Regions from separate parts of the Arthrobacter sp. FW306-05-C genome, predicted to be linked through region 1. Evidence: riboswitches for the same ligand, from Rfam matches in the RefSeq annotation. Region 1 holds a riboswitch; each other region holds the start of a gene.

Region 1 (9,427 bases):
CTGGGACTTCGACTACAACAAGAAGCTGGCGCGCATCGCCGAGGAGTCCGGGTTCGAGTACGCCCTGACCCAGACCCGCTACGCCGCCTCCTACGGAGCGGACAAGCAGCACGAGGCCACCTCGTTCAGCCTGGCCCTGCTCGCCGCCACGGAGCGCCTCAAGGTGATCGCCGCCGTCCACCCGGGCATGTGGCACCCCGGTGTCCTGGCGAAGTACATCATCACCGCGGACCACATCTCCAACGGCCGCGCTGCTGTCAACATCGTTTCCGGCTGGCTGAAGAGCGAGTTCACCAACTTTGGCCTGGAGTGGCTGGAACACGACGAGCGCTACGTCCGCACCGAGGAATTCATCAACGTCCTGCGCGGCCTGTGGACCGAGCAGGAGTACAGCCAGTCCGGCAAGTACTACAACATCACCGACTTCACCCTGAACCCCGCCCCGGTCAACGTTCCCGGCCGCGCCCACCCCGAGATCTTCTTCGGCGGCAATTCGACGGCGGCCCAGGCCACCGCGGGCCGGGTGGCGGACTGGTACTTCTCCAACGGCAAGGACCTGGAGGGTTTCAAGGAGAACATCGCCGGTGTTGTCGCCTCGGCCGGCGAGGCCCGGCGCGGCACCGAAGGGCAGCTCGCCGCTCCGAGGTTCGGCCTGAACGGTTTCGTTATTGCCCGCGACTCCGAGAAGGAGGCCCGGGACACCCTGCGCGAGATCGTCGAGAAGGCACACAAGCCCGCCGTCCAGGGGTTCCGCGACGCGGTGCAGGAGGCCGGGGCGTCCACCAAGGACGGCAAAGGCATGTGGGCCGACTCCACGTTTGAGGACCTGATCCAGTACAACGACGGGTTCAAGACCCAGCTGATCGGTACCCCGGAGCAGATCGCCGAGCGGATCGTCGAGTACAAGAAGATCGGCGTGAACCTCTTCCTCACCTGCTACCTGCACTTCCAGGAGGAGGTGGCGGCGTTCGGCCGGGACATCCTGCCGATCGTCCGCGAACTGGAAGCGGACCTGGCCCGCAAGAACGGCACCGAGCTCGTCCCCACCCGCCCCCTAACCTCGCAAGCTCGGCCAGGGAACCCTGCGGGCGTGGGCCCATCCAGCACCCCGGTTGCTGCCGAGGCGGTGGCTGTCTAATGGCTGAGCGTACTTTCGGTTTCCGCACCCGCGCCCTGCACGCCGGCGGCACCCCGGACGCCGAGCACGGCGCCCGCGCGGTCCCCATTTACCAGACCACGTCCTTCGTCTTCAAGGACACCAACGACGCCGCCAACCTGTTCGCCCTGCAGAAGTACGGCAACATCTACTCCCGCATCGGCAACCCCACGGTGGCGGCGTTCGAGGAGCGCATCGCGTCCCTGGAAGGCGGCATCGGAGCGGTAGCGACGTCGTCAGGCATGGCCGCGGAGTTCATCACCTTCGCCGCGCTCACCCAGGCGGGCGACCACATCGTGGCCGCCTCCCAGCTGTACGGCGGCACGGTGACACAGCTGGACGTGACCCTGCGCCGGTTCGGCGTGGACACCACGTTCGTCCCCGGCACGGACCCGGCGGACTATGCCGCGGCTGTCCAGGACAACACCAAGGCGATCTTCGTCGAGGTGGTGGCCAACCCGTCGTCGGAAGTCCAGGACCTTGCCGCCCTGGCCAAGGTGGCGCACGACGCCGGCATCCCCCTAGTGGTCGACGCCACCTTGAGCACGCCGTACCTCGTGCGGCCCATCGAGCACGGCGCCGACATCGTGATCCACTCCGCCACGAAGTTCCTGGGCGGCCACGGCACCACGCTCGGCGGCGTGGTGGTGGAAAGCGGCCGCTTCAACTGGGGCAACGGCAAGTTCCCCACCATGACCGAGCCCGTGGCTTCCTACGGAAACGTCTCCTGGTGGGGCAACTTCGGCGAGTACGGCTTCCTCACCAAGCTCCGCTCGGAGCAGCTGCGCGACATCGGCCCTGCCCTGTCGCCGCAGTCGGCGTTCCAGCTGCTCCAGGGCGTCGAAACCCTGCCGCAGCGGCTCGACGAGCACTTGAAGAACGCCCAGGCCGTGGCCGAGTGGCTGGAAAACGATGACCGGGTGGCCTATGTCAACTACTCCGGGCTGCCGTCGCACCCACACTTCGAACGGGCGCGGAAGTACCTGCCGCACGGCCCCGGCTCGGTCTTCTCCTTTGGAGTCAAGGGCGGGCGCGCTGCCGGCCAGAAGTTCATCGAGTCGCTGCAGCTGGCCTCGCACCTTGCCAACGTGGGTGACTCCCGTACCCTGGTGATCCACCCCGGCTCCACCACCCACCAGCAGCTCAGCGCGGCACAGCTGGAATCCGCCGGCGTGCCGGAGGACCTGGTCCGCATCTCCGTGGGCCTGGAGGACATCGAGGACATCCTGTGGGACCTGGACCAGGCACTCACCGAGGCGTCCAAAGCGGTGCCCGGAGCCGTCGCTGAAGAACCCGCAGAAGCCTGCACGATCGGAGCAAACGCATGAGCACCGCCGAACGTACCTGGACGGGCCCGTCAGCACCGGAACGGCTCTCCCTGCTCCGGCAGGCGAAGTCCATCGCGATTGTTGGCGCGTCGGACAAGCCGTCACGGGCCAGCTACTTCGTGGCCACCTACCTGCTGTCATCCACGCGCTACAAGGTGTACTTCGTCAACCCCGTGGTCAAGGAGATCCTGGGACAGCCCACCTACGCGTCGCTGGCGGACCTGCCGGAAAGCCCGGACATCGTTGACGTGTTCCGCAAGCACGACGACCTTCCCGGCGTCCTCGATGAGGCAGTGGCCGCGGGCGCCAAGACGCTCTGGCTGCAGCTGGGGTCCTGGCATGAAGGCGTGGCGGCAGACGCAGAAGCCGCCGGGCTCAACGTGGTGATGGACCGCTGCGTGAAGATCGAACATGCGCGCTTCCATGGCGGGCTCCACCTGGCCGGTTTCGATACTGGCGTGGTTTCCTCCAAGCGCCAGGTCCTGGCGTGAAGCTTCCGCTCGAATGAGAACAGCGGGCCCGTTTCAACGGGCCCGCTGTTCTTTTTAACGGCTATTTGGCCGGGGAGGCGCCCTTCTGGGCGTTGCCCGGGCTTCCGCCCTGTGACTGGCCCTGTGCTGGCTGCCCGGCATTACCAGTGGAGCCTGCCGACTTCTGGGCCCCGGCACCGGCGGTCCCCGGGACCCCGGCCGAGCTGTTGCCTGCCGGCGGTTCAGCTTTCCCCGCTCCTGGCGGGCTTGGCGCTACTGCCGTTCCTTCGGCCCCGGCCGATCCGGCGGTGTCCTTGCCGCCGCCGGCTCCATTGTCCTGTGCAGCTGCCCCCGACGCACCCTTATCCCCGGTCGCACCGCACTTCGCTGTACCTGTTTCGGATTCATGCCTTACCGGGCCGGTGCATGGCGGGAGGTTGGTGCGGCCGGACAGGCCTGCGTGGCCTCGCAGGAGGCGTGACGCCAAATTTGCGGCGTCGGCAGGCCCGGCAGGAGCAGCGGAAGAAGCCGTCTCCCCGTCTGCCGCCATTTTGGGGGCACCGTGACCCGCGCCGGCGGCCCCGGCACCGTCCCCGGTGGCTGACGCGTCAGCGGCGGGCCGGCTCCACGGAACCCACTCCTCCAGCACTTGCTCCATGCTGCTGCCGTCCGGGGTGGTGGTGCCGGCAGCAACTCCGCCAACACCGAGTCCCATCCCGGCAACCAGTACCAGACCGAGCGCCGTGGGGCGATGGCGGCGACGGCGGCGGGCGAGTTCGTCGTGCCGCTGGTCACGGGGCTGCTCGTGCGGCAGCTCAGCAGTCGGCTCATCCGAATCAGGCACTTCAGCCGTTGGCGGCACACCCGCAGCAAGCAAGGCGGCCAGCTCCCCGGTGGGCGCGGGGACGGGCAGCGATGCCATGGTGCCGAGCGAGAGCAGCACGTCACGAAGTTCCGCGTCCTGGCCGCAGCCTGCGTCCTGAAGCACGTCGTCCACAAGGGTGGCGAGGTTATCCGAGGCGGATGTCATGGCGTGAGATACTCCTTCACTGCCTTAAGTTCCCGGAGTTTGAGCAAGGCGCGCCGCTGCAGTTGTTTTACCGCTCCGGCGCTCTTATCCATGGCTTCCGCCGTCTGTTCTATCGAAAGGCCGCCCACCAGCCGAAGCGACAGCACTTCCCGCTGGTCCTGGGGCAGTCCGTCCAGCAGCCCAAGGACTTCCCGGGGCGAGATGCGGTGCAGGGCTTCATTCTCCGCAGAGGTATCTTCGCGCTGATCGAGTTCGGGCTCGAAAGACAGCTTGACTGGAGTCCGGCTTTGGCGGCGGTAGTCATCCACCATCCGGGCGTGGGCAACGGAGAAGATGAACGTACGCAGCCCGGCTTCTCCTCCGTGGACGGTGTTGAGCCTGGGCAGCACCGAAAGGAATACTTCCTGCATGGCGGCCTCCGGATCCTCGACTCCCCGGGCCGTGAGATAGCCCAGTACCTGTGATGCGTATGTCTTGTAGACGAGGCTGAAGGCAGCGGTCCCGGAAACTGGCTGGTCCGGAGCCTCGTCTGTCTGTGCATCGGTCACTGACGTAGTGCTTTCCGTCAAAGAGGGTGTTGGCAAGGCAAGCGCTCAGTACATCCGGAACGCTGGCCCCACTCTACCCTTCGGTAACCACCCCGCCGGAACCGCCACGGCCCCGTGGACGGGCCAGTGCGGGGTCACGCCGGGGGAAGCTACACGTTGGGAAAGACAAAAGAGCCGGTCTGGAACGTGATGGGGGACAGGTTCCAGACCGGCACTTCATAGGGGTAATCGCCGACGCTGCCGGGAGGGTTACGCGTTTTCAAAAAAACTTCCAAAATTTTTTCAACGGACTGCTGCCCTGGTCCACCGCGGGGTGGCCGCCTGCCGCCGGGGCGCCTTCGCCGGCGCGAAAGCATGCACCCTGGCGGGCATGCGCTCTTCGGCGCAAACAGGTGCGACGACGGCAGGCGGCTCAGCGGCACCGGCGGCAGCAGCCGCAGCGGGCGGGATTGCCGGGGTTGCGGCCCCGGGACGGGTCAGGGCTCCCGCGGGGCACAGGTCGGTGACCAGGCCGGTGCCGGCACATTCGCGTACCGCGGCGATCCCGGCTGCCACCGACGCTTTGTCCTCGTAGGGTCCCGAGACCGCGATCACTCCCCCGTCAGCAGCCAGGAGCCGGAACCGGAAGAACAAATCAGCATCAATGAATGCTTCGAATTTTCCAGCCATGACGGTCCTTCCTTGGGCACCAAGGGTATTACCGAGTGTGGCTTCCCCACCATCCGCCTCACAAGACCGGCCGCGTTAAGCCTGTGTAAATTGCTTCCCCACGCCAAAGCAAACGGCCAGCCACCTGCAAAGGTGGCCTGCCGCCGTCGTTATCCTGCGCTCTAAGCGCGGATTAGTCGTTGATGAGGTCGTTCACCACGATGGTCTGGTCCCGGTCCGGGCCCACGCCGATGGCGGAGAAGCGGGTGCCGGAGAGCTTCTCCAGCGCCAGCACGTAGTTCCGGGCGTTCTCCGGCAGGTCCGCAAGGGTGCGGGCGCCGGTGATGTCCTCGGTCCAGCCGTCGAAGTACTCGAAGATGGGCTTGGCGTGGTGGAACTCGGTCTGCGTCATGGGCATCTCATCGTGCCGAACGCCGTCCACGTCGTAGGCCACGCATACGGGGATCTGTTCGATGCCGGTGAGCACGTCCAGCTTGGTCACGAAGTAATCCGTGAAACCGTTCACGCGCGAGGCGTGGCGGGCCAGAACGGCGTCGTACCAGCCGCAGCGGCGCGGGCGCCCGGTGTTGACGCCGAATTCGCCGCCGGTCTTCTGCAGGTACATGCCCATCTCGTCGAAGAGTTCCGTGGGGAAAGGTCCGGCGCCAACGCGGGTGGTGTAGGCCTTGATGATGCCGATGGAGCGCGAAATCCGGGTGGGCCCGATGCCGGAGCCCACCGACGCGCCGCCGGCCGTGGGGTTGGAGGAGGTCACGAACGGGTAGGTGCCGTGGTCCACGTCCAGGAAGGTGGCCTGGCCGCCCTCCATCAACACCACTTTGCCCTCATCCAGGGCGGAGTTCAGGACCAGGGTGCTGTCGATGACCAGAGGGCGGAGCCGCTCGGCATAGGACAGGAAGTACTCCACGATCTCGTCCACCACCACGCTCCGGCGGTTGTAGACCTTGACCAGGAGCTCGTTCTTCTGGCGCAGCGAACCTTCCACCTTCTGGCGGAGGATGGATTCGTCGAAGACGTCCTGGACGCGGATGCCCAGCCGGGCCACCTTGTCCATGTAGGCGGGGCCGATGCCCCGGCCGGTGGTTCCGATGGCACGCTTGCCGAGGAAGCGTTCGGTCACCTTGTCCAGGACTTGGTGGTACGGGGCCACGAGGTGGGCATTGGCGGAGACGCGCAGTTTGGAGGTGTCTGCACCGCGGGCCTGGAGGCCGTCGATTTCCTGGAAGAGGGCCTCGAGGTTTACTACGCAGCCGTTGCCGATGATGGGAACGGCATTGGGGCTGAGGATGCCTGCCGGCAGCAGCTTGAGTTCGTACTTTTCACCGCCCACGACGACGGTGTGCCCGGCGTTGTTGCCGCCGTTGGGCTTGACGACGTAGTCAACACGGCCGCCGAGCAGGTCGGTGGCCTTGCCTTTTCCTTCGTCGCCCCACTGGGCTCCTACGATCACAATTGCTGGCATGGGATCCTCCCCCATTCGTTCGGGCTGCCGGGTTGCCACGAGGTGGCGGGCCATGCAGCACCGTTCATGAGAATGCCCCGAACATACCGGCCTTCACACAGCCGCAGCACGGCACGGCGAAGGAAGAGTTCCGGGGCTCTTACCACCCAAGTTTAGCCGATGGGGCACTTGGTCCTTTGTTGGCCCCGCCGCGGCCCGTCATGCGGGAAGGGCCGCGGCGGGCCTGGTCAGAACCGCCGCCGCGCTGCTATTCGTCCTCAGCCTCCCCGGCGGGCCGGGACGTCTGCTCGGCGAGGGTGTCCCAGAAGGAAATGTCGGCGTCGGCAATCGAACCGTCAGCAATGGCGGCGGCGGTGGACGTCAGCGTGGTGACCGTCTGCTTGATCAGATAGCCGTTGCTGCGCTGGCCCAGTGCGTAGCCGTCCAGGTAGTGGTCGGACATGCCGCGCATCTCGAAGAGCAAGGTGGCAATGCCGTATTCCACGGAGATGCCGTTGCGGCTGATGGTTTCGGCGCTGCCGCCCTGGTATTTGCCCAGGTGGCCCCAACCGGTGGAGTCGACGTTGTTGAAGACCACGGCGCCCAACTGCTTGGACTTTTCGACGACGGCCGGGTCGGCGTTGGGGGTGGTGGGGTACAGGATGGAGCCGGAAACCAGCTTGCCGTCGCGCTCCGCCCGGGTGCCCTGGTGGTGCAGGTCGATCATGTAGTCGATCCGGTACTTGCGCATCACGTTGTTGTGCAGCGCCTGGGTCTCCGGCTGGATCTTGGCCACGTGGTCGCGGTTCAGGTCCACGCCCTCGGCGTTGTAGCGGGTGAGGTGCCGGTCCCCCTTGGCGAGGTAGTTGTCCAGGGAGAAGTTCACGTCCCCCATGGCGCCGTCCGCGTTGAGCATGGGCACCACCAGGATGTTCGCGCCTTTGAGGATGTCCGCCGACTTGCCGGCGCCCAGGTGCTTGATGAACTCCATGGCGCCCTCGGTGGTGAGCTGTTCGTTGCCGTGCTGCTGGGTCAGGTAAAGGATGGTGGGCTTGGCCGGGTCCGAGATGTACTTGACCAGGTGGATGTCGCGGCCCTTGACGGTCTGGCCGATGACTTCCAGTTCCATGGCGGGCTGGCGGGCGTCCTGGTCCTTCAGGAAGGAAACCATCTGGTCATAAGTGGCCAGCTTTGTTGTGGTGATCTGTCCGTTGCCGTCATAGCTGGGGCCCTCGCCCACTGCATTTGCCAGCGGGGCCGGTCCCGCCACGACGGCGAGCGCCAGAACGCCGGAAAGGGCAAGGTTCCTGAGGTTTGCCAGGGGTTTGTTCACGGTGCATGACCTCTTCATTGAGTGCGGTGGTTCTTTGGGTCGAGTGGGTGGCAGCCGCCATGTCCCTCATTCGGCTGTGACAAGAAGCCAACCAAGCTGGACATAATCTGTCAATATACTGGACGAAACCTGTAAGGATGCAAACAGGAGCGCAGAAGTAAAAGAAGGCCTGCCTGGCGCGACACAAAGTGGACCGGACTTGCCCGCGTGGAGCGTCTCGATTTAAGTGGGAGGGAACCATCCGGAGCGGCCGAGAGACCTGGCTCGATGACGCCGCAGCAACCCCGGTCCGGCAGGATTCCTGCCGGCCGAAGGTGCTACTGCCAGGACCGATGGAAAGGAAGATTCCAGCATGTCACTGAACACCGACCACATCCGCGTCACCCACGCCGGTTCCCTGCCCCGCACCCCGGAACTCATCGCGGCGAACGCCGCCAAGGAAGCCGATGGCATCACCCCGGAATTCCTCCAACTGCTTGAGGCCTCCGTGGTGGACGTGGTGCAGCGCCAGAAGGACCTAGGCATCGACATCCCCAACGACGGCGAATACGGACACGCCATGTCCAGTTCCGTGGATTACGGTGCTTGGTGGAACTACTCCTTCGCACGCCTCGGCGGCTTGGAGCCCACCAATGTGGACCGCTGGGCCGAAGCCGGGGTCCGCCGCTCGTCACCCGGCCATGTGGTCCTGACGTCCTTCCCCGACCGCCGGGATCGGCAGGCGTTCAACGAGGCGTACAACGATCCTTCCTCCGGCATCCTCACCCACCGCAAGAGCGTCGCCCAGCCCAAGATCGCCGGGCCCCTGACCTACACCGGCCAGGATCTGGTGGCATCGGATATCAGGAACTTGAAGACCGGACTGGCCGCCGCAGGCCTCTCAGACGGTTTCGTGGCGTCCCTCTCCCCCGGCTCCTGCGCCAGGGTAGCCAACGAGTACTACAAGTCCGACGAGGAACTCGTCTACGCCTGCGCCGACGCCATGCGGGAGGAATACAAGGCGATCATCGACGCCGGGCTCACCGTGCAGCTCGATGACCCGTCCTTGGCCGAGAGCTGGGACCAGATCAACCCCGAGCCCTCCCTGGAGGACTACCTGAAGTTCATCCAACTGCGCATCGAGGCCACCAACTGGGCCCTCCGGGATCTCCCCCAGGAACAGATCCGGCTGCACGTCTGCTGGGGATCCTGGCATGGCCCGCACACCACGGACATCCCCTTCGCGGACATTATCGGCTCCGTGCTGCAGGTCAACGCCGGGGCGTACTCCTTCGAGGCCGCCAACGTGCGCCATGAACACGAATGGCGGGTCTGGGAGGACACCAAGCTGCCCGAGGGCAAGGTCATCATTCCGGGCGTCGTGTCGCATGCCACCAACGTGGTGGAGCACCCTGACCTGGTGGCGGACCGCATCGTGCGTTTCGCCGACGTGGTGGGCCGGGAGAACGTCAT
Region 2 (9,427 bases), 980 kb from region 1:
GTTGTTGTAGGAGGGCTCGATCAGGTTCTGTGACCCAGTGAACGCGATTTCGCCGTCCACCACCATGATCTTGCGGTGGTTGCGGAGGTCCGGGCGGCGCCACTGGCCGTGGATGGGCAGGAGCGGCAGCATCCGCTTCCACTGGATCTTGCCCGCTTTGAGGCGCTTCAGCAGCTTCTTGTAGCCCTTGATACGCAGCGTGCCAATGTGGTCGAAGAGGAGACGGACTTCGACGCCGCGCTCGGCGGCTTCCTCCAAGGCGGTGAGGAGATCGTTGGTGACGTGGTCCGAGCTCATGATGTAGAACTCGGCATTGACGAACTTCTTCGCCTTCCGCACCGCCTTAGTCATCTCCAGGATGGAGTCCGGGTAGCCGGGGATGAGGTCCACGGTGTTGCCGTCCACCATGGGCAGCGAACCCAGCGTGCGGTTCAGCTCAGCAGCGGACTTGACCCACTCGGGGCCGGGGTAGTCGCTTTCGACGTCGGAGAGCGACGTGATGCCGGCCCGCACCCGCTCGTTGACCAGCTGCTGCTGCGCGCGGCGCCGGCTGGACAGCTGGAAATTGCCGAACAGCAGGAACAGGACGATGCCCACGAAGGGAATGAAGAAGATCCCCAGCAGCCAGGCCATGGCCGTGGTGGGGCGTCTGTTGCCGGGAATGATGCCCAGGGCCAGGACCCGGATGGCCAGGTCTACAAAGCCAAGAAGCACCACCACCCACGTCGGCGCGGTGCCGGCAAGCGAAAAAGGCCACAACACGTCTATAACTCCCGGGAGATTGGGCTCCGGAGGACGGCTTCCGGCCGGGGCACTCTGCCCAGCTTATCCGCGGTGCCGCACTAAGCTGGTGCCATGACCTCTCCAGCCCCAGTGGTTCTCCTTTTCCTCGATCCCGCATTTCCTGACGGCAGGGTGGCCGATGCGTCCAAACCCCAGCTGCTGGTCACGGATCTTGGGGTTACCAGGGGCGACGGCGTCTTCGAAACCATGCTGGCGGTGGGCGGGTCAGTGCGGAAAATGCAGGCCCACCTGGACCGGATGGCAGGCTCCGCCGCGGCACTGGACCTGGACATCCCGGACCAGGATGCGTGGCGCCGCGCCATTGCCGCTGCCGTGGCGCGGCACCGGTCAGAGTACCCGCCCGCCGATCCTGCTGCCGATGAACTGGTGGTCAAGCTTGTGGTGACCCGCGGCGTGGAGGGTGCCCCCGCTCCTACAGCCTGGGTGCAGGCATCGCCCGCGGGGGCTGCCGGCCGCCGGCAGCGTGAAACAGGTATTGACGTCATCCTCCTTGACCGCGGCTACGACAGTGACGTGGCCGAACGGGCGCCCTGGCTGCTTCTGGGCGCCAAGACGCTTTCCTACGCCGTCAATATGGCCGCGCTCCGCTACGCGCATAAGCAGGGCGCGGACGACGTCATCTTCCTGTCCTCCGACGGCCGCGTCCTGGAAGGCCCCACGTCCACGGTGCTGCTGGCGCATGTGGGAAAGTCCGACGACGGCACGCCGGTGAAGCGCCTCATCACACCCCAGCTGGACAGCGGCATCCTCCCGGGAACCTCCCAGGGCGCGCTTTTCTCTGCCGCCAAGGCGGCAGGCTGGGAGCTGGGTTACGGCCCGCTGGAGCCGCAGGACCTCCTGGACGCGGATGCGGTCTGGCTGATCTCGAGCGTCCGCCTTCTTGCCCCTGTGAACACGATCGACGGCAAGCAGATCGGCAGCCCGTCCGTCCAGAAGGAGCTGACCGCCGAGTTGAGCGGACTTTTCGCCGGCATCCACTAGGCCCTGCAACAGGCGCTTAATCCCTTTTCCCGCACCCGCATCACCCGTAAGGTGTGGACCATGGACTCGCGAAACCTGCCGATCGAAAACCTGTCCTTCGACGACTGCTGGGAACTGCTTGAGAATGACACGGTGGGCAGGCTGGCCATCGTGGTGGACGGGCATCCGGAAATCTTCCCCGTGAACTACGTTGTGCACCTGCGCAGCATCGTCTTCCGCACCGCTCCGGGCTCAAAACTCTGGGGCGCCAGGATGGAGCGGCCGGCGGCGCTGGAAATTGACGGCTACGACCCCTCGACGGAACAGGCCTGGAGCGTAGTGGTTCGGGGCGACACGGAAATCATCGAGGACCAGGCCGTCCGGGATGCAGTGGACGGACTTGGCCTGGAGCCGTGGCAGCCCGGAGAGAAGGCCAACTATGTCAGGCTGAACGCCAAAGCGTTAACGGGCCGCAGGTTCCAGGTGAACCGGCCGGATGTCTGGAACACCCGGCTGCAGGACCGGCGCCGCGCGTCGTTCGAGTAGCGGCCGGCGGCGCCTTGTCAGGCGTGGGAAGTTGGACCCTTTCCGGAAAGCTGTGCTTCCAGCCCGGAAAGCAGGATGGTGAGTCCTTGCTCAAGCTCCGCGCCGCCGTCGTATTCTGCAAGGGCCGGCGCAAGGGCACGCAGCCTGGGAAACTCCTTGGCGGGCAGGCGGTGGAGCCCCAGCCGCAGCAGCACCTCGTTTTCTTCCGGGTCAACGACGTATTCCTGCAGTTCGTTGAGGATGTGTCCGTAGAGAAAGCCGTAGTAGGCGCGGTAGACGTGCAGCGCATCCGCCGGCTGGAACCCCGCGGCCACCAGCAGGGACAGGATCTGCTCGAGCGGCCGCAGCGTACCCAGGGGCCGTAGTCCCAGCGGCGTGGACAGGGGCCGCGTTACCAACAGGGGCACTACGTTGGGATGCTGAAGCGCCAGCGTCCGCAGGTTGTGGGCGATTCCCCGCAGTTGGGCCTTCCAGTCCGGGTCCTCGGGATGGATTCTGAGCTGATTGAGCACCAGTTCCGAGACCCCGTCCAGCAGGGCTGCCCGGTTTTCCGCGTACCGGTAAAGGCTCATGGGGTCCCTGCCGAGCTCTTGCCCCAGCCGGCGCATGGTCAGGGCCTCCAGGCCTTCGGCGTCAACGAGTTCCAGGGCCTTGGTTAGCACAATGTCCCGGCTCAGCCGGGTTTTGGGCGAACGAGGCCCGGAAGCTGCAGTGGAAGTCATGGATTGGTCCTCGCCCCGCCGGCGGTGGTCCCGGAGTTATTCAAGACGGTTGCCTCACTTGTAGTCTACGGGTAAAGTCTACAGTGTAGACAAGCGGTGAGAGCGCTGTTCGTCCCCTCAGTCTCAGCCGGGGATGGACTATATACCCCGATCGCCCCCGTGCAGGGGATCGCGGTTTGCTGTTGTAGCCACACGGCAGCGCCGAGCACTTAGCGAAGGGAGCCGTCATGGCTAACTCGCAGTTCGATCTGTTCCTCCACGAAGCAACCTATTCCGATCATGTATCCGATTCCAGCCTGAACCGCGACCGCCTCTACGGGCTGTACACCAGCTGGTGCGTGATCAATCAGCAGCCGCTCGGCAGCGAATCCACTTTTTGGTCAGCCATGAAGCACAGGATCAACCCCGGGCACAACGGACTCCGCATGAAGGGTCCAGCTGCGGCCGACTACATCCTCACCAGCTATCCGGGGCTTGTCTAGCTTCCCCGGCCCGCCTTGGGGCACCCCTTGGGCGCATGAACACATGCTGTGGCACTCCGGTGCCACGGCATTTTTCGTGCCCTGAAGCAGCCGCGGCCAAGGTTGAGGAGCGCGTCCCCGCCTGGGCTAGGTAGGGATGATCCGGAAGAGGAACCTGGTGCGCACCATCACCCACAGCAGTCCCAGGACCACGGCATAGGCCGCGGTGTTGAGGAAGATACTCTGCTGCTGCAGCGCCGGAATATTGGCTACGACGGCGATCAGCAGCACATGCATGATGAACACGTACAGCGTGGCCCGGCCCAGTGGAATCAGGAACCAGCCCAGCGCCCGCTGCACCGGCTTCCAGTAAGCGCTGAGGAATGCGTAGGCCGCCACCACCAGGACCATGACATTAAGCAGGCGGCCTGGAGCCAGGTACGTGCGGCCGAAGAGTGCGTCATACATGGCGCGGTATACGCCGTCCGGCATGAGCGCCAGGCGGACGTCGTAGTTGTTCGCCAGGTAGGGATTCCCCCAGGACAGGAAGGCCAGCGCGAACGCCGCCGCGGTGCAGGCAACCACCACCCACGTATGCCTCGACAGCCAGGCAACGACGGCACGGCGGTGATAGCCGGCAACCAGGCCCAGCACGAACAGCACCTGCCACACCAGCAGGGGGAAGGAGTCCTCGAACTGCGACGGCAGGACCCGGAACCTGGTCACGGCACCAACTGCATACACTGCAAGGGTCGCGGCCAGCACCCAGACGGCCTTTCCGCGGTTCAATGCGGCCAGGATGAGCGGGCTGACCAGTAAGAGCACCACGTAGAGGCCCATGACGTTGAATTGCCAGGGCCCAAACTGCAGCAGCACGATGGCCGGAAGCACCTGGGGCGGCACGGGGAACTGGAACAAGGACGACATGCCCGCATAGAGGTCGTAGGTCCGGCCGGCACCGTTGTGCCCGGCGCCGCCGGTTCCCTGGTCCACGAAGGTTGTGAGCGCCTCGGCGTGGAAGAACGGGAGCAGGGACAGCAGGAAGACCCCGATCAGCACGGCGAGCGCCGTCAGGTAGAGCTTGCCTGCGCGGCGTGACGTGAGGTCCACAACCCGGCCGAAGTCCTCCTTGGCCTTGGGCCCGTACACCATGCCCACCACCAGTCCGGAGAAGAGGACGAACAGCTCTGCGCCTGACACGAAGCCCACGGCTTCCTGCGTGAGCAACTGGAAAAGCGAGGCCATGCCCAGGTGGTTGACCACCACGAAGACGATGGCCATTCCGCGCAGCAGGTCAACGCGCGAGTCCCTGGTGGAAGGATCCTGGTAGCTCCAGGCTGTGGCTGCATTGATCCTGCGCGGAACCTGCCACAGGGCCACCAGGAGGATGACCATGGCGGCGGCAACAGTCCAGGCAGCAGGCCCGGACAGGGTGTTGGCGCGGACATAAGTGCCGGTGGGTGCCTGATCGGTGACAGGGCCGGTCACCATCGGGGAGGCCTTCAGCCTGTCCACCGCAGCCTTGGCAATGTCCGGGTTTCCGGTGAGCAGCCAGCTGATGCTCGCCACGCCGGTGTCCCTGGTGCTGGTGCGTTCGTCCCATACGACGGCAGCCGTGCGTGCGAACTCCAGGGAGGTGGCAGTTCCCGCCACCTGGTCCCACCAGCCGGTTTTGATGCCGGCTTCGGGCGCGCCGCCGGTTGAAGGGCTGTAGAACGCCGCGGTCTGGAGGAGGAAAGGCTTCCTGCGCCCCTCCGAGTAGGTGGCGTAGAAGTTTTCGCTTCCGGAGGCTGTCAGCATCTCCTCAAGCTCGCCGGCCCGCGGCAAGGTGTTGACGGCGGCCCCGCCTGCGGTGTCGTCGTGGTAGGCGGCCAGGCCCACCCAGTCCACGGCGTCGTCGCCCGGGTAGTACGGTGCGTAGGCGTTGTCGCTTCCGTTCCAGGTGCCGTCCCCGTTGGTGTCCAGGAGCGCGAACCCCTCGCTTCCTGGCTGCGGCGCATTCCGGCTCCGGTCAAAGGGTAGTCCTTGCCCAGGTAAGGCGCCCACACCATGGTGGCCCGGCCGCCGTCGTACTTCTTGAATGCCCTGGACACCTCCTGGAAAGCCTGGCGGTACTCGGCGGACTGCTGGCCCCAACCCACCCAGCTTGTGTTCATGTCAGGGGCGAACCGGATCAGCAGCTGGCTCTTGAACCCGGATGTGAGAGTGTGCACCTGCTGCGCAAAGGCTTCGGCTTCTGCAGTGCCGAGCTGGTCCAGCGGCACCGAGGGCTTGACCGTAAGCAGGGCGTGGGCACCTTTGGCTGCGGCCTGCTGCAGGAAGCCGTCGACGTCGTTCCGTTCGGAATCACGGAACGGAAGGGTGATGTCGTGGCCGAAGACAGCAGGGGTGGCGCCCAGCCGGTCACTGAAGCCTGCAGCGGTATCCTCGCCCCACTCGAGCACCGCACCCAGCCACGGCTTGCCGCTGTCGGGTGCAGCCTGCGCCGGACCTGCCGGCGCCAGCACGGCCAGGAAGGCGATGACGATGGCCGCTAGAAAGGCAGCCACAGAGCGCGGACGGTTTACGTGGCTGGTGGCGCGGTGATGCGATGTGATTGCCCGCATGCTGACAAGGACCCCCGGTACTCTTTGCTCTGCTGCCCGTTGCTTAGGCGACGGGGTGGTGCCCCCGGTAAGAACTTTATCCGGCGGCCGGCCCGTGCGTATCGCCTGGCCGTCCGGTGAATTACGGAACATGACGACGGCGGCGGTGCGGCCTGGGAGCGCAGGTGTTACGTTTTTGGGGAGTAATGAGTACCGGTGTGAAGCCCTGACTGGCCGGTCGGCAACCCTCCCTTTCGCGGCGGGGTGCCTCAGGTGAATACTCGGCATATCGACCGATTCGAGCTGCAAGCGTGAAAGAAGGAGATCCGTCGTGTCCGACGCACCCGCCTCTGAGGAAAGACTGTCCTACCGCCTGATTACCGGCGCGGACAACCGTGAGTTCTGCGAGCGGATCTCCGCTGCACTCGCGGACGGTTACGTGCTGCACGGCAGCCCCGCAGCAACCTTCAATGGCACCACCGTCATCGTGGCGCAGGCCATCGTCCTTCCGGCCGCGATCGCCTCGGCAAACGCCGCCGTTGCAACGGCCGTTGACGAGCTTGAGGGCGAGTTCGACGGCGAGTTTGATGGCGAGGGCCACGCATGAGCTACGCCGGAGACCTGACGCCGCAGGAAGCCTGGGCCAAGCTGGAGCAGGGCGCCGTCCTGGTGGACGTCCGTACCGAGGGCGAATGGGCCCACATCGGCATCCCGGACACCAAGGCCACGGACAACGACCCACTCTTCATCCAGTGGACCTTCCCCGGCGGCATCCCCAACCCAGACTTCATCAAGGATCTGACGGACCAGGCGCCGGAGGACCCGGGCACGGAACTGGTGTTCCTGTGCCGCTCCGGCAAGCGCTCCGTCGCCGCTGCCACCGCCGCCACCCAGGCGGGTTTCACCGCCTACAGCGTCCTCGAGGGCTTCGAGGGCGATCCCGACCGCTTCGGCGAGCGGACCGTCAATGGCTGGAAAAACCGCGGCCTGCCCACCAACCTCGGAAAGAACTAAGTGAGCTTCAACCACGACGCCCCCAGCTGGAACCCCGACACCCAGGCCGTCCGCGGCGGGCTGGACCGCAGCAACTTCCAGGAAACGTCCGAGGCCATCTTCCTCAACTCCGGCTTCGTCTACGAATCCGCAGCCGCTGCTGAACGCGCCTTCACCGGCGAAGACGAGCGCTTTGTCTACTCCCGCTACGGCAACCCGTCCGTGGCCACGTTCCAGGAACGGCTCCGGCTGCTCGAAGGCACCGAAGCGTGCTTCGCGACGGCGTCGGGCATGTCCGCGGTGTTCACCGCCCTGGGCGCCCTGCTGGCAGCCGGCGACCGTGTAGTGGCCGCCCGCTCGCTGTTCGGTTCCTGCTTCGTGGTCCTGAACGAGATCCTGCCCCGGTGGGGCGTGGAGACCGTGTTCGTGGACGGCCCGGACCTGGACCAGTGGCGCGAAGCGCTCTCCAAGCCCACCACGGCTGTCTTCTTCGAATCCCCATCCAATCCCATGCAGGAAATCGTGGACATCGCCGCGGTCAGCGACCTGGCGCACGCGGCCGGGGCCACCGTGGTGGCGGACAACGTCTTTGCCACTCCCCTGCTGCAGCGCTGCGGTGACCTGGGCGCGGACGTCATCGTCTACTCCGGCACCAAGCACATCGATGGCCAGGGCCGGGTGATGGGCGGCGCCATCCTGGGCACCAAGGAGTTCATTGACGGCCCCGTAAAGCAGCTGATGCGCCACACCGGCCCCGCCCTGTCCCCGTTCAACGCCTGGGTCCTGACCAAGGGCCTGGAAACCATGGGGCTGCGCGTCAACCACTCCTCCGCCACGGCCCTCCGGCTTGCCGAGTGGCTGGAGGAGCAGCCGGCCGTGAGCTGGGTGAAGTATCCGCTGCTGAAATCGCACCCGCAGTACGGGCTGGCGGCGAAGCAGATGAGCGCAGGCGGCACCGTCCTGACCCTGGAGCTTGCCCCGTCGGGCGGACGCTCCGGCAAGGAAGCCGCCTTCGCCCTGCTGGACGGGCTGCGGATCATCGACATCTCCAACAACCTGGGCGATTCCAAGTCACTGATCACGCATCCCGCCACCACCACGCACCGCGCCATGGGCCCGGAAGGACGAGCGGCCATTGGCCTGAGCGACGGCGTGGTCCGCCTCTCCGTGGGACTGGAGGATGCGGACGACCTCATCCGCGACCTGGAGCAGGCGCTCAAGCAGATCTAAGTTTTCGACGCGCTGCGGTGTTCCCGCGGCGCATATTCCCTGGCGCGGCCCGAATGTGGGCCGCGGGAAGGAAGCACGGCGTCGAAGAGGAAACTCCGCGCCGCGGCGGGTCAGGCCTGGCGGACCCGCAGCAGTTCCGGTGTGTCCTCCACGTCTCCGAGATCCAGCGCTCCGCGCATGGTCACCTGCACGCCCTGGCGCACCACGGCGCCAAACCCCATGTCCTCAGGCGGCGGACCGGCAAGGGCTTTGTCCCGGGCGCGGCGTTGTTCGGCGGCCCCTGTTCCGCGGGCGATGATCTCCTCCACACCCTGCCGGGCCAACGCCAGCTCGCCTTGCTCCTGCAGGACGGGGGCCAGGTAATCCACCAGGGCACGGGCCACATCCGCGGCGGGGGCGGGACGGAAGTTGCCAAAATCCAGGAGCTCGCCGCTAAGCCCCTCGCTGCTGGCCTGCCAGGAGGCCATTCGCAAAAGAACTGTGGGAACGGGTGTGGGATCAACGTCGTCCCGCCACTCCCTGCTGGCAGATTCCACCAGCGCCCGGACCAGCACGGCAATAAGGGCTGCGTCCTCGGCCCGCAGGCATACATCCGCCACCCTCACCTCAACGGTGGGGTGGTTGCGGGACAGGCGGGCATCAAAGTACAGCATCCCCTCGTCCAACATGACCCCGGTATCCAGCAGCCGCGTCACCACCCTCCGGTAGGCGGGGTAGGTGCCGTAGATGCCTGCCGGCCCTGCCGTCGGCCACCGGTTCCAGGCCTGGGTCCGGTAGCTTTCGAACCCGGTGGGCACCCCGTTCCAGAAGGGTGAATTGGCGCTCAGCGCCGTCAGGACCGCCAGCTTGTCCCGGATGCGGTCCAGGACCGCCACGCCTTCCTCCGGCGATGCGATGTAGGTGTGGACGTGGAAGCCGCAGGTCAGCTGCTCCTGTGCAGTGAGGCCGAAGCGTTCCAGCATCCTGGCGTAGCGCGGATCCGGGGTGGTATGGCTGGGGGATGCCACCGGCGAGGTGGCAAGGGCCGCCACCCTGGCACCGTGTTTCCGGGCCGCCTGGTCCGCCAGGGCACGGCCGGCGCGGATCTGTTCCAGGAGGCTGCCGTAATCCACGCATGGCCGGGTCT
Region 3 (9,427 bases), 2.2 Mb from region 1:
CCAGGACCGCAAAACGCTCCTGCGGCGCAGCGCCGACGACACGGATCCAATCGAACGTGCCGTGGTGGCCAACGCGGACCAGCTGGTGATCGTGGTGGCGGCCGCCAATCCGGAGCCGCGGACCGGATTCATCGACCGTGCCTTGGTGGCTGCGTACGACGCCGGTATCGAGCCGATCCTGCTGGTCACCAAGGCCGACGTCAAGGATCCAGCGGAACTGCTGTCCAACTACACCCACCTGGATTTCCCGGTGATCATCAGCCGAACCGCTGACGCCCAGGCCTCCGGGATCGACGCACGCTCCGACGACGGCCTCTCGGCCCGGCTGGACAGCACCGCGGTGGCAGCCCTCCGCGCCCACCTGGGCGGCAAGGTCACCGTCATGCTCGGGCACTCAGGCGTGGGCAAGTCCACCATGGTGAACGCGCTTACTGGGGCCGAGCGGGCCACCGGCGGAGTGAACGCCGTGACGGGACGGGGCCGGCACACGTCGTCCTCTGCCCTGGCGCTGCGCCTCGCGGACGCTCCGGCCGGCAGCTGGATCATTGATACTCCGGGCATCCGGTCCTTCGGCCTCGCCCACGTGGACCCCGACCGGATCCTGCGCTCCTTCCCGGACCTCTCCCCCGGCATCGAGAACTGCGAACGGGGCTGCAAGCACACGGCAATTGCAGTGAACTGCGGCCTCGACGACTGGGTGGCGGGCGGACACGCAGGTCCCACCGGTCCCGCCCGGTTGGCGTCGCTGCGGCGGCTGCTCGGCACGGATCCAAGGTTGGAAGCACAGGAAACCAAGGAGCTCGGCAGCGTCAACTGACGCGTTCTCCCCGGCAGAAGCGTGCGCAGACTGTAGTTTGGAACCATGATCCAACCCGCTTCGAGCTACAACGATGACCTGCGCCTGGCACATGTCCTGGCCGACTCCGTGGATGACCAGACCATGAGCCGCTTCAAGGCCCTGGACCTCCACGTCGAGACCAAGCCGGACCTGACGCCGGTCACCGATGCGGACAAGGCCGCCGAAGAAGCCATCCGCGGCCAGCTCTCGCGTTCCCGCCCCCGGGACGCGGTCCTGGGCGAGGAGTTCGGCAGCACGGGACACGGGTCGCGGCGCTGGATCATCGACCCCATTGACGGGACCAAGAACTTCGTCCGCGGCGTTCCGGTCTGGGCTACCCTTATCGCCCTCGTCGACGAGGGCGAGCCGGTGGTGGGCGTGGTCAGCGCCCCGGCCCTGGGCAAGCGCTGGTGGGCGGCGAAGGGTATGGGCGCATACATGGGCAGGTCCCTGGCAGCTGCCACCCGGCTCCGCGTCTCCAACGTCTCGACACTCTCGGACGCCTCCCTCTCTTACTCCAGCCTCACGGGCTGGAAGGAACGGGGAAACCTTGACGAGTTCCTGGGCCTCACCGAGGACGTGTGGCGGACCCGTGCCTTTGGCGATTTCTGGTCGTACTGCATGGTGGCGGAGGGCTCCGTGGACATCGCCTGCGAACCGGAACTGAACCTCTACGACATGGCCGCCCTTGTGCCGATCGTCGTGGAGGCCGGCGGCCGTTTCACGTCGCTGGAAGGCGAGGACGGCCCCTTCGGCGGGAACGCGCTGGCCACCAACTCGATCCTGCACTCAGAGGTATTGCACCGCCTGAACCCTTATTTGGACGATTTGCTGTAACGGTTGGCTTTTCCCCGAAAAAACGAATAAAGCAGCGGCGGACACCTCCAGATGGGGGTGTCCGCCGCCGTTTATTCGAAATCGCGTAACAAACCGCTTAACAATCGCTGCGGGTTCAGTCCTGTCAGCCGCATGTCCTACGCTTTTATCCAGGTCACGAGTGCCAGCGCTAAACCCCGGTTTGCTGGCCGGCAACCCTCCATTCGCGGTGGGGTGCCCCGGGTGACGACCAGGCCGGTCCGGAGCGGATGCGGCAAGCGCGGATTCCACTATGCCGGAGTCCTGTATCCAAGTGAGGTCTCTGTGACAACTGCCACCGTCTCCCCCCAGCCCGTCAGCACCGAAGCGGCAGTTGCTGAACGGCATGCCGTTGCCGGCCGGCCCCTCGCGGCAGTCACCGGAGCCGAGATCCAGGCGCCGCTGATCACCGGCGGCCACGTGCGGTACGCAAACCTGGATTACGGCGCCTCGGCCCCTGCACTCTCCGTGGTGTCTGCCTACCTGAACGAAATCCTGCCCTACTACGCCAGCGTCCACCGGGGAGCAGGATACGCCTCCCAGATCAGCACCTCTGTCTACGAGAACGCGCGCACCATCGTCCGCGATTTCGTCGGCGGCCGCCCGGACGACTCGGTCATTTTCACCCGCAACACCACCGACTCGCTGAACCTCCTGGCAGGTTGCCTCCCGGTCACCGATGGCCGCCCTGACGGCGATGTCCTCTACCTGGACATCGAACACCACGCGAACCTGCTGCCGTGGCAGGGCGTGCCCCACCGCAGCATCGTGGCCGCGGAGACGATCACCGGCACCCTCGACGCAGTCTGCGCGGAGCTGGAGCAGGGCGGGGTCAGCCTGCTGGCCGTCACCGGCGCTTCAAACGTCACCGGCGAGATCCTTCCCATCCGCGCCCTGGCCGCGCTGGCCCACGAGCACGGCGCACGGATCGTGGTGGATGCGGCCCAGCTGGCACCGCACCGCCGGGTGGACATCAGCACGGATGACATCGACTACATCGCGTTTTCCGGCCACAAGCTTTACGCACCGTTCGGCGCCGGCGTCCTGGTGGGACGGCCTGACTGGCTGGACGCGGGCGTCCCGCACCTTGCCGGCGGCGGCGCGGTCAAGGAAGCAAGGCTCGACGGCGTCAGCTGGGCCAGCGGCCCGGCCCGCCATGAGGGGGGCTCGCCGAACGTCCTCGGAGCCGCCACGCTGGCCCGCGCCACCCAGGTCATTGCTGAGCTCGACCAGGACCGGTGGCACGCCCACGAAGCCGCGATCCGCTCCTTCCTGGTGGAGGGCCTGCAGGACATCGACGGCGTTACCGTGCACCAGATCTTCAAGGACAGCAACCCGGAAACGGACACCATCGGCGTGGTTAACTTCTCCGTGGAGGGCTACGACGCGGGGCTGGTGGCCGCCTATCTCGCCGCCGAGCACGGCGTGGGCCTGCGCGATGGACGCTTCTGCGCCCATCCCCTGCTGAAGCGCCTTGGCCTGCCGTCCGGTTCGCTCCGCGCAAGTTTTGGCGTCGGCTCACGGCTGGAGGATGCCGAACGCCTCCTCGCCGGTATCCGTGCGCTGCGCAGCAACGGGCTGGGGTGGGACTACGTGGTGGACGCCGGGCGCTGGGTCCCCGCCAACGACTTCCGCACCTACCCGCACTGGGCGCCCAACACGCCGGGAACGGCCGGCGCGGCCCCCTGCATCGACGACTGAGCAGCTGCAGCAAAGAGGGTGCCCCTTGGGGCACCAGCCGGTGACCGTCCGTGCGGTACATTCGAGAGACGTCCACATCGGCAGCACACGAAGGAGGCCACGCTTGGTTCGGGGTGGCCCCAGGCTCGATCACGGGCGGCGCCGGGAGCTTGGCCAGAGCTTCCAGGACGGCGGCGGGCACTACCACCGCGTCCGCCCCGGATATCCGGAAGACTCGGTCCGCTGGCTGGTGCCCACCAGCGCCCATGAGGCACTGGACGTCGGCGCGGGTACCGGAAAGTTCACCTCCTTGCTGCTGGACCTGGGCCTGGACGTCACCGCCGTCGACCCCTCCGCGGACATGCTCGCCCAGCTGAAGACCCACTGCCCGGGCGCCGCAGCTGTGGTGGGCTCCGCCGAGGTGACCGGCCTTCCCACCGCCAGCTTCGACGTCGTAACCGTTGCCCAGGCGTGGCACTGGTGCGACCCGCTGGCCGCAAGTACCGAACTCGCCCGGGTGCTGCGCCCGCATGGAACCCTGGGCCTGGTATGGAACCAGCTGGACACCTCCGTGCCCTGGGTACACCGCCTTTCCCGGATCATGCACGCAGGTGACGTGTACCGGCCTGGCCACAAACCCGTCGTGGGGCCTGAATTCCAAGGTCTCGAGGGACACGTCAGCCACTGGCAGGACACTGTGACGACCACGGACCTGATGGAGCTCACCAAGTCACGCAGCTACTACCTGCGCGCCAACGAGGCAACGAGGGCCAAGGTCTTGGCCAACCTGGACTGGTACCTGCACGAGCACCTTGCCTACGCCCCGGACCAGCAGATCCACCTTCCCTACCTCACGCTCGCCTGGCGCGCGGTCAAGGCATGACCAGTGCAGCGGACTCTGCCGCCGCGGCCCAACCGGTAGGCTTGAACCTGTGAAGACCAGCGCGCCCTCCTCCTCGATCGAGGACTACGTCAAGGTCATCTATTCGTTCACGGAATGGCAGGACAAGCCCATCACGTCCTCGCAGCTGGCACAGCGGCTGGGCGTGGCCAATTCCTCGGTTTCGGAGATGGTCCGCAAGCTCAAGGACCAGGGCCTGGTGGACCATAAGCCGTACAGCGCCGTCACCCTCACCGAGGCCGGCCTGCGGCTGGCCCTGGCCATGGTCCGCCGCCACCGGCTGATCGAGACCTACCTTGTCCAGCGCCTTGGCTACAGCTGGGACGAGGTCCACGATGAAGCTGAACAGCTGGAGCACGCGGTCTCGGACACGTTCATTGAACGCGTCGCGGCGAAGCTCGGGGACCCTAAGCGGGACCCGCACGGCGACCCCATCCCCACCGCCGACGGCCAGGTACTGATGCCGCGCGCCCACCTGCTCGCCGAACTGGACGAAGGCCACAGCGGCCGGATCACCCGGATCAGCGATGACAACCCAGAGCTGCTGCGGTACCTCGCCGCCCAGGACATCGACCTCGATGCCGAGGTGGAGGTGGTGGGACGGCGCCCGTTTGGCGGCCCCATGGTGGTGCGGATCGGCAGTTCGGGCACGCCCCGGGACTACGACCTGGCCGATGAAATCGCCTCAGCGCTGTGGGTCTCCAGCGACACCCCGCACCCTGGCTGCGTCCTGGGCGGATCCTGACGTGGCGATGCCCAACGGCTCGGCGTGGCTGGCCGTGGCCGCCGGCGGGCTGATCGGCAGCGAACTGCGGTACGGGCTGGGGCTGGCATTCCCGGACGCACCCGGCTCCCTCCCCTGGGCCACGCTGGCCATCAACATCAGCGGCAGTTTCGTCCTGGCGGCCCTGACCACAGTCTGGATGGCCCGCCCGCACACGGCATTCTGGCTGCGGGCAGCGGTGGGACCCGGCCTGCTGGGCTCCTTCACCACCTTCTCGGCAGTCATCTACGCCTCGGACCAGCTGGCGCGCGCCTCCGCCCACCCGGTATGGATCACCTATCTGGGCCTGTCCCTGGTCCTCGGCCTGGCGGCCGCCGGCGCCGGGTGGCGGACCGGCAGGTTCCTATCGTGCAGCCGGGATGGCCGGCCATGATCGCTGCGGCCCTGGTGGGGGTATTTGGCGTGGCCGGCGCCCTCCTGCGGTTCGGGGTGGACAGCTGGTTTGCGCACCACAGCAGCATCCGAAGCGTCCGCGCGGACGGCCGCGGAGCCCTGCACTGGCCCTGGGCCACCCTGCTGGTCAATGTGGTGGGGTGCTTCGTCATCGGGCTCTCCCACGGCCTGACCACCGGACTGGGACTGGGCACCGAATGGCAGCTGGGTCTGGCCACCGGCTTGGCCGGAGGGCTCACCACTTTCAGTTCCTGGACCACGGCCACCATCCGCCTGCTCAGCGAAGCACGGTTCGGCTCGGCGGTGCTGAACGTGGCGGTCAACCTTGCGTTGGGCTTTGCTGCTGCGGCCGCGGGCATCGCCCTGGTCGGCTGAGTTCCGGAGCCCGGCTCCAGCCCGGCCCGGCCCGGCCAGGCCCGGCCAGGCCCGGCCAGGCGATTTGGCCGCCTCCCGTATGGTTGAAGGTGATGATCAGCAGACGCGACGCGGCAATAACCCTTGATGTTCCCCTTGAAATGGCACAGCGCCATGGCCTGCCCAAGTGGATGACGGAGGCCGAGCTCCGTGCCATCCTGGACAATCCCCCGCCCTGGCTGGTGCAGTCGCGCGCCAACCGGACGGGAAAGCGGCCCGTCTGGGTGCACTTGGAATGCGCCGTCTGTGGCTATGAGGAAGCGGCGCGGCCCAAGAAGTGGTGGCCCGACTTTACGTACGTGGTGTGCGGACACCACGCCCCAGCGGAGGTTCCGCCTGTCCGCGCCGGCCACGTCCGCAGCGAGTACGACGGCGTGGGGACCCGTTTCGTGGGCATCGCGGACGTGGAAGCGCCCCCGGTTCGTCCGTAGGTCACCGGGCGTTGCCTGCCCAGGGTGCCTGACCGCCGTCGAACCTTAAGCCGTGCCGTTTCCCGTCATTTCCTCCGGAACAGCGGTGATGTGCAGTTCGGCGCCGTCGCGCAGCACTGCCACGTCGAGCGGCTGGCCGATGGCGTCCGCAAACAGGAGCCGCTGCAGGCTCTCGGCGTTGTTCACGGCGCGGCCACCCGCCGTGATGATGATGTCCCCTGCGGACAGGCCCGCCTTGTCCGCGGGCGAACCGGGCAGCACCTCCACGACACGAAGTCCTTCGCGCAGCCCGGTCCGGATCACCGCACTGGGTGTGAGCTGGATGGGAGTGCTGACAAGGCCAAGGTAGGCGCGGCGCACCCGCCCGTCCGCCAGCAGCGCGAAAATGATCCTGCGGGTGGTGGCGTTGATGGGGATGGCCAGTCCCAGGCCGGCGCCCGCCACCGCGGTGTTGATGCCCACGATCCTGGCATGGGTGTCCGCGAGCGCACCGCCGGAGTTTCCGGGGTTCAGGGCCGCGTCCGTCTGGATGACGTCCTCGATGACACGCCGGTTACCGCCTGACCAGACAGGTATGGCACGGCCCAGGCCGCTGACCACCCCTGCGGTCACGGAACCTGCCAGACCCAGGGGGTTCCCCACCGCCACCACAAGCTGCCCCACACGCAGGGTCTCCGCCGCGCCAAACACGGCGGGCCGGACCTTGGGCCGGGAACCGTGGACCACCGCGAGATCGGACAGGGGGTCTGCGCCCACCAGCTCGAGTTCCATCCTGGTGCCGTCGCCAAAGACAGCGTAGCCCTGCCGGGTACCGGCCACGACGTGCGAATTCGTGAGCAGGTAGCCGTCCTCCGTGAAAAGTACGGCCGAGCCCGCTCCCACCCTGACCCGGCCATTACGGCGCTGGGCAGTCATCTCGATCGCCGCCACATGCGGGGTCACCGCAGCCGCTACCCGCATGACGGTCCGGGAATAGGCATCCAGAACGTCGTCGTCCTCCGGTTGCTGGGGTTCCGGCGCCTGCTCCACGGCGCACCTCCTGCCTGCGTTTCCGCCCTGATCCGCCATGTTCCGTTCTATACGCTTGTGGCGGTGGTTTGCCCTGTTGGGGCCTTATAGAAGAAAACGACGGCCGGGGCATCTCCAGTCCCGGCTTCGCTACGCCTTGGGTGAAACCGCCACCCGTGCGCGGCTGCTGTCCAGGCCCTAGGATCGGTACCATGACTGATTCCCCTGCAGGATCTCAAACCGAAATCCTGCCCGCCGATGAGTGCTGGAAGTATCTTCGGTCGTCCTACATCGGCAGGCTGGCGGTCATCAACGGTGACGTTCCGGAGATCTTTCCCGTGAATTTCTCCGTGACTGGGGAAACGCTGGTCTTCCGCACCGCGCCGGGCACGAAGCTCCGCGCGCTGCTCAGCGGTGCAGTTGCCGCCTTCGAGGTGGACGGGCTCAATCCGTATGCCACGGAAGTCTGGAGCGTGGTGGCGAAGGGCAGGCCGGAACCCTTCGACGAAACCCGGATGTCCCTGCCGGACGGTGACGCCGACCGGGAACCGTGGCAGCCCGGTATCAAGGACCACCTGGTGGCCCTCACGCCCACGGACCTCACCGGGCGCACGTTCGCGGTAAGGTCACGGACGCGGTGGTGGCCTCCAGTGGATTTTTCCGCCGACTGGTTGTAGGAACTGGCTTTCGGTACGGCCCGCTTTGGACCGGATTCTCCCGTTTAGCTGGACGCTTCAGGGCTTGAGGACCACTTTGAGCGCTTTGGTTTCGGCAGCGCGGGAGAAGGTGTCGTAGGCATCGAGGAACTGATCGAAGCCAAAATGATGGGTGGCGAACTTTTCCGCACGGATCTTTCCCTGTGATACCAGCTTGAGCAGCATGGGCGTGGTGTTGGTATTCACCAGGCCCATGCTGATGTTGATGTTCTGGATCCAAAGATCTTCGAGGTGCAGTTCCACCGGTTTTCCGTGCACGCCCACGTTGGCCACCGAACCGCCCGGCCGGACAATCTCGGTGCACATAGCGAACGTTGCGGGCACGCCCACCGCTTCGATGGCCACGTCGACGCCGTAGCCGCCTGTGAGGGCAAGGACCTGTTCCTTCCAATCAGCGCTGCCGGAGAGGACCGTGTCCGTCGCCCCGAACTCCTTTGCTTTGTGGAGGCGGTTGGCGTCCAGGTCAATGGCCACCACGGTGGCGGCGCCATACAGTCCTGCCGTGGTGATCGCCGCCAGGCCCACCGGCCCTGCACCCACCACAGCCACGCTGTCCCCGGGCTTGACCCGGCCGTACTGGACACCTATTTCGAATCCGGTGGGAAGGATGTCCGAGAGCATGACTGCTTGTTCGTCGCTGACGCCGGGAGGCAACAGGTGCAGCGAGTTCTCGGCGTAGGGCACGCGGACGTACTCGGCCTGGGTACCGTCGATCAGGTGGCCAAAGATCCATCCGGTGCCTTGCTGGCCTTCTGCTCCCAGGCAGTGCGAGTACAGGCCTGTCCTGCAGTTGATGCAGTGGCCGCAGGACTTGATGCACGAGATGATGACGCGATCGTTGGCTTTCAGGCCCGTCACGGAGGGGCCGGTTTCCACGACGGTCCCCACTCCCTCGTGGCCCAGGATCCGGCCCTTCTGCACGGCGGGTACGTCACCTTTGAGGATGTGCAGGTCGGTACCGCAGATGGTGGTGGTATCGACTCTAACGATGGCATCGCCGGGTTGCTGGATGCGGGGATCCGGGACGTCGGTCCAGGACTTTTCGCCGGGTCCGCCGTAGACGAGGGCTTTCATGGGCTAATTCCTTAATGTGAGGGCCGGCTTTGCGGCCGCCTGCCGGTTTGGGATGGCTGGCCATGCGGTGGCTGCGTTGAGGCGGGTGGCGTTTGTGTGTGTTGGCTTTCGGCGGGATGCGTTTCGCCGGGCTTGCGGCCCGGAAGGCGTTTCCCCGGTGTCCATACGGTCCGGAGTTTGGCCAGGTGCACGGTTGCCAGCACCAGGAACAGCGCCGAGAGTGCAAGCGCCTGCAGGAGTGCGGCCCCGTCCGGTGCTGCCCCGAACAGGGGCTTGACCAGTTCGCCCACCGCCAGGGAGAAGATGAGCGTGAAGCCCAGGACCTGCAGGGCC

Evidence for each region. A riboswitch is a leader RNA that binds a small molecule or an ion and turns the genes downstream of it on or off. The one in region 1 is predicted to bind S-adenosylmethionine.
Region 2: another riboswitch for S-adenosylmethionine. It lies ahead of LFT44_RS18660 (DUF1737 domain-containing protein); the one in region 1 lies ahead of LFT44_RS02515 (cobalamin-independent methionine synthase II family protein).
Region 3: another riboswitch for S-adenosylmethionine. It lies ahead of LFT44_RS12830 (aminotransferase class V-fold PLP-dependent enzyme); the one in region 1 lies ahead of LFT44_RS02515 (cobalamin-independent methionine synthase II family protein).

What each region holds. Positions count from the first base shown of each region.
Region 1 covers NZ_CP084556.1:510,575-520,001, reverse strand. Annotated here, with positions in the region: gene sfnG (dimethylsulfone monooxygenase SfnG) at 1-1,138, shown strand, start outside; gene LFT44_RS02550 (O-acetylhomoserine aminocarboxypropyltransferase/cysteine synthase family protein) at 1,138-2,484, shown strand; gene LFT44_RS02545 (CoA-binding protein) at 2,481-2,975, shown strand; gene LFT44_RS02540 (hypothetical protein) at 3,037-3,984, opposite strand; gene LFT44_RS02535 (RNA polymerase sigma factor) at 3,981-4,532, opposite strand; gene LFT44_RS02530 (YegP family protein) at 4,815-5,201, opposite strand; gene LFT44_RS02525 (adenylosuccinate synthase) at 5,374-6,663, opposite strand; gene LFT44_RS02520 (M14 family zinc carboxypeptidase) at 6,911-7,993, opposite strand; SAM riboswitch class I at 8,210-8,314, shown strand; gene LFT44_RS02515 (cobalamin-independent methionine synthase II family protein) at 8,328-9,427, shown strand, end outside.
Region 2 covers NZ_CP084556.1:4,005,114-4,014,540, forward strand. Annotated here, with positions in the region: gene cls (cardiolipin synthase) at 1-762, opposite strand, end outside; gene LFT44_RS18635 (aminodeoxychorismate lyase) at 856-1,785, shown strand; gene LFT44_RS18640 (pyridoxamine 5'-phosphate oxidase family protein) at 1,846-2,310, shown strand; gene LFT44_RS18645 (TetR/AcrR family transcriptional regulator C-terminal domain-containing protein) at 2,328-3,032, opposite strand; gene LFT44_RS18650 (hypothetical protein) at 3,260-3,514, shown strand; partial or broken gene opgC (OpgC domain-containing protein) at 3,641-6,099, opposite strand; SAM riboswitch class IV at 6,281-6,396, shown strand; gene LFT44_RS18660 (DUF1737 domain-containing protein) at 6,410-6,685, shown strand; gene LFT44_RS18665 (rhodanese-like domain-containing protein) at 6,682-7,092, shown strand; gene LFT44_RS18670 (O-succinylhomoserine sulfhydrylase) at 7,093-8,301, shown strand; gene LFT44_RS18675 (glutamate--cysteine ligase 2) at 8,412-9,427, opposite strand, start outside.
Region 3 covers NZ_CP084556.1:2,770,557-2,779,983, forward strand. Annotated here, with positions in the region: gene rsgA (ribosome small subunit-dependent GTPase A) at 1-817, shown strand, start outside; gene hisN (histidinol-phosphatase) at 863-1,675, shown strand; SAM riboswitch class IV at 1,828-1,941, shown strand; gene LFT44_RS12830 (aminotransferase class V-fold PLP-dependent enzyme) at 1,979-3,394, shown strand; gene LFT44_RS12835 (class I SAM-dependent methyltransferase) at 3,498-4,256, shown strand; gene LFT44_RS12840 (metal-dependent transcriptional regulator) at 4,306-5,019, shown strand; gene LFT44_RS12845 (fluoride efflux transporter FluC) at 5,027-5,431, shown strand; gene LFT44_RS12850 (fluoride efflux transporter FluC) at 5,428-5,826, shown strand; gene LFT44_RS12855 (hypothetical protein) at 5,919-6,296, shown strand; gene LFT44_RS12860 (S1C family serine protease) at 6,342-7,325, opposite strand; gene LFT44_RS12865 (pyridoxamine 5'-phosphate oxidase family protein) at 7,517-7,981, shown strand; gene LFT44_RS12870 (zinc-dependent alcohol dehydrogenase family protein) at 8,039-9,094, opposite strand; gene LFT44_RS12875 (hypothetical protein) at 9,106-9,427, opposite strand, start outside.